2 regions of the Glutamicibacter sp. NPDC087831 genome follow, and region 1 is predicted to be linked to the other one. Evidence: riboswitches for the same ligand, from Rfam matches in the RefSeq annotation. Region 1 holds a riboswitch; the other holds the start of a gene.
The links. A riboswitch is a leader RNA that binds a small molecule or an ion and turns the genes downstream of it on or off. The one in region 1 is predicted to bind S-adenosylmethionine.

Region 1 (2,199 bases):
ATGGAGAATCCTAGAATTGTGCGTGCAAGCGGTGTAGGTGAAAGGCAAAGAGGCCGCCGAATGGTTCGGGACCCACGGCGTGGCCGGGACTAGTGGTTGGTTGGGTCGACGCCGAGCAGGCGCAATAGGTGCAGGCGATCTGCAACGAACTTTTCATCGGTATGCCGGCGTGGATGCCCAGCTGAGATGGACAGATCTTCGATGACGCCCGCTGCACTATGCCCAGCGCCTCGCCCCAGAACAATCACGCGGTCAGCCAGAGTCAACGCCTCGTCCACATCATGGGTCACCATGAGAACGGTGGTGGGGAACGATGCGTGAATCGAGAGCAGCAGATCCTGCATCTTCAAGCGTGTCAGCGCATCGAGGGCGCCGAAGGGTTCATCAAGAAGCAATACACCCGGGCGCCGAGCCAGCGCGCGAGCCAGCGAAACCCGCTGCGCCATGCCTCCGGAGATCTCGCGTGGGCGCAAGCTGGCTGCATGGCTCAGACCGGTCAGCTCGATCAACTCCTCGATCAGCGTGTTGCCGGAGCGCTTATCGGTTTCCGGTGCCAGGCCCAGTGCAATGTTCTGGCGAACCGAGCGCCATGGCAGCAGCCGGGGCTCCTGGAAGGCAACGGCGCATAACTCGTTGATGCCGGTGACCTCGCGGGTGCCGGTGCGGATGGTGCCGGTGGTGGGGTGGTCCAAGCCCGATACTGAACGCAGCAGCGTGGATTTTCCGCAACCGCTGGCTCCAAGAATGGCCACGACTTGACCTGCTGGAATTTGCAGGTTGATATCGGCCAGGACGGTGCGGCTTTCCATCTTGGTGGTGAAGGTCCGCGACACGTTGCTGAACTGCACGTCCAGGGCGCTTGAAGCTGAGGCAACGGAAGCTGCCTCGGGCGCTGCAAAGGAAAGAGTCATGTTCATCTCCATCGGTCCTGGCGGTAGCACCGGCCTGCAGAGCAAAACTCCAAAGGTGGTTGCTGCGGCGTCAACGAGCCAGATCTCTCGGCCGCTCGGGATGGTTACGTGTCCATTACAACGAGTCGAACGATTTGAACGCAAATCTTGCGTAATATGAAAAAATCTTCGACAACTACGTCACATTGCCCAGAAATTTCGTTATTTATTTTATTGCAGGCCGGTTTGCTCGACATTAAGCAAAACTTTGCAACTCATCTTCGGCAGGACACGGATTAGGCTGTGAAATTTGAAGATGGGCACTTCCGGCACTGGGACGAAATGTGACTTCGCGGGTTGGAATCACCGGTTTATTACCGTTACAAATGAATTACGACCCATCCAGAGCGGCTGAGAGATCTGGCTCCACGACGCCGCAGCAACCACCCCAATAGCGGGACGGTGCTACCGCCAGGACCGATGGAAAGAATTGAGAACCCTGATGCCTATTGGTGAATCGCACAATGCCCTCGGACTGGACTTCAACCAGCTCAGTGACCCTTCGCAGGCCACCGCAATGGACCTGGACAAGTTTGAAGAACAGCTGCCGACTAGGCAATTGCTGAAAATCACCCCCGGACCAAGTGCGGATGAGCAATACGACCGGCTGGCCGAAATCTTCCGTCCCGTTTTTGCGCAGATCGCCGCAACCGCCAAGGACCGCGACTTGAACCGCGTGCTTCCTTTCGAGCAGGTAGGCCTGCTGAATCGCGAGCGGTTCGGTGCGTTGCGCCTTTCCGTTGCCGACGGGGGCTACGGCGCACGGCTGGTGGATGTCTTCCGCTTGCTCATCGAGCTGTCCGAGGCGGACTCCCACGTAGGCCAGCTGTGGCGTGCACATGTCGCATTCGTCGAGAACGTCTTGGCGCTGGAGGACGAAGAGCTGCGCAAGAAGTGGGTCGCTCGCATCGCTGCCGGGCAGATTATCGGCAACGCCTACACCGAACGCGGTGGCAACGCCCTGGGCACCTTGAACACCAAGGCCAGCACCGTGGACGGGCGCTGGGTGATCGACGGTGAAAAGTACTACTGCACCGGCACCATTTTTGCCGACTGGACCACCGTTGCCGTGGCCCACCCGGAGCTCGCCGGCCGCCAGATCGCCGTGGTCTCCACCCAGCGCAGCGGCGTCAAGATCCTCGACGACTGGGATGGGTTCGGCCAGGGCCTCACCGGAACCGGCACCACCGAATTCCACCAGGTCCCGGTGGATTGCTTCATGCCGCAGCAGACCAATGACTCCGAAGCG
Region 2 (2,199 bases), on a different contig from region 1:
TGCGCACGCTCATGCCAAGGCGAGGACTTCAGGCCTGCGTAGGCGACCTTCTGCACTTCCTCGCGGGATTCGAGCCAATTGGCAACTTCTACGGCATTCTGGCCGTGGCGCTCAATGCGCAGCGACAAGGTTTCCAGGCCCTGCGCGATCAAGAACGCGTTGAACGGCGCAACCGAGGAACCCAAATCGCGCAGCAACTGCACGCGGGCCTTGAGGATGTAGGCCAGATTGGCGCCCAGGATGCCGTTGACACCCAGGTCGCGGGCGAAGACCAGGCCGTTGTAGGACTCGTCCGGGGTGTTGAAGCCCGGGAAGCGGTCGGCGTCCTTGGCGAAGTCGAAGTTGCCCGAGTCCACGATGACACCGGCAATGGCACTGCCGTGTCCGCCGAGGAACTTGGTGGCTGAATGGATCACGATATCCGCGCCCCACTCGATCGGGCGGATCAAGTACGGGGTGGCCAGGGTGTTGTCCACCAGCAGCGGCACGCCAGCTTCGTGGGCGATCGCCGAGATGCCCTCGATGTCCAGGACGTCCTGTCGCGGATTGGAGATGGTTTCCCCGAAGAAGGCCTTGGTGTTCGGACGCACCGCGGCGCGCCAATCATCCAGGTTGTCCGGGTCGGAAACGAAGGTGACCTCGATGCCCAGGCGCTTGAGCGTGTGCTTGAGCAGGTTCTGGGTTCCGCCGTACAGGCTGGGGCTGGCCACCAGGTGGTCGCCGGCTTCGGCCAAATTCAAGATGGCGAAAGTGGTGGCAGCCTGTCCCGAGGAGAGCAGCAGTGCTCCAACGCCGCCCTCCAGGTCAGCGATGCGGGTTTCCACCGCGTCGGTGGTCGGGTTGCCGATACGGGTGTAGATCGGCTCCAGTTCCTGCAGCGCGAAACGTGCAGCAGCGCTCTGGGCGCTGGGGAAGACGAAAGAGGTGGTTTGGAAAATCGGGAGAGCCCGTGCCCCGGTCGTCGGATCCGGGGTCTGGCCGGAGTGGATCTGACGGGTTTCAAATGACCAGTTATTGCTCATGGTTTCCTCCAAATAGCGTTTCATGACTATGGGGGTACGCCACTGAAAAGACACCGACAGGAAGCACCATATCGTGACGACTTCCAGGGGTAACCCGCGCTTGTCCTTGATGCCTTGTGCGTTCAAGGGCCAGGTCTTCACCCGGGGCACCCCACCGCGGTTGGAGGGTTGCCGCCCAGTAAGCCGGGGCTTGTTACTGGGACTCATGACCTGGTACCAGTTTGCCCGAAAACCGAAGATCTTTGCAACGCAAGGGCTGGTGATTGGACTCAATCGGTCATATTTCGCGAATATTGCAGGTTCATCGCAGAGTATTCGATAGCATCACGGAACTTAGGTGTGCCTAAGTAGAGACTCGCATCACATGTTGTCATGATGGGCACATGATGAGGCTAGATCACGTAAGTTATGCATGCGGCCCGGACGGGCTGTTGCCAACCGCTGAAAGAATCTCCGAGTCCCTTGGACTGGAATTCGTCAAGGGCGGCGTGCATCCACGATTCGGAACACGCAATGTCATCTTCCCGCTCAAGCATGGCCAGTACCTGGAGGTGGTTGAAGTCCTGAACCACCCGGCCAGCGACAAGGCACCCTTCGGACAGGCGGTTCGCGCCCGTTCGGAGCTCGGCGGCGGCTGGATGGGCTGGTGCGTCTCGGTGGAGGATCTATCCAGTGCCGAGGACCGCTTGGGCCGCAAGTCGGTGCCGGGCAACCGGAAGTTCCCTGATGGCCGCGAACTGACCTGGCAGCAGATTGGCATCAAGGGCCTGATCGCCGATCCGCAGTGCCCGTACCTGATTTCCTGGGATGAAGGATCCGAGGAGCTGCATCCGTCCAAGGCGCTGGAACCTGCCGGCGCCATCAGCCAGATCTCCATCGCCGGCTCGCGTGAACGGGTGCTGGATTGGCTGGGCCAGCCGCAGAACGTCAATTTGGGCGCTGTCACCATGCAATATGAAGCGCCGAATGGCACTCCGGGCATCATGTCGGTTACCTTTGAGACCGAGTCCGGAACCGTGGTGCTGTAAACAGTTCCGCAGAGATCGCAAGTAGGCGGGGACAATGGCGTCCCCACCTACTTTCTTTTCCTTAAGGCCGGTCCAGCCGCTTCCCCAGGACCACGACGTGCTGATCTTCGAAGCCCAGTCGTTCATAGAAATCGATGACGGCAGAGTTC

Region 2: linked by a shared signal. The riboswitch ahead of ACIOJF_RS11735 (bifunctional o-acetylhomoserine/o-acetylserine sulfhydrylase) and the one ahead of ACIOJF_RS13450 (ABC transporter ATP-binding protein) in region 1 are both predicted to bind S-adenosylmethionine.

The regions. Positions count from the first base shown of each region.
Region 1 is NZ_JBIUVH010000004.1:96,698-98,896, forward strand. It holds gene ACIOJF_RS13445 (aliphatic sulfonate ABC transporter substrate-binding protein) at 1-2, opposite strand, end outside; gene ACIOJF_RS13450 (ABC transporter ATP-binding protein) at 90-911, opposite strand; SAM riboswitch class I at 917-1,018, opposite strand; SAM riboswitch class I at 1,286-1,377, shown strand; gene ACIOJF_RS13455 (acyl-CoA dehydrogenase family protein) at 1,393-2,199, shown strand, end outside.
Region 2 is NZ_JBIUVH010000003.1:203,173-205,371, reverse strand. It holds gene ACIOJF_RS11735 (bifunctional o-acetylhomoserine/o-acetylserine sulfhydrylase) at 1-1,022, opposite strand, end outside; SAM riboswitch class IV at 1,114-1,233, opposite strand; gene ACIOJF_RS11730 (VOC family protein) at 1,406-2,050, shown strand; gene ACIOJF_RS11725 (GNAT family acetyltransferase) at 2,112-2,199, opposite strand, start outside.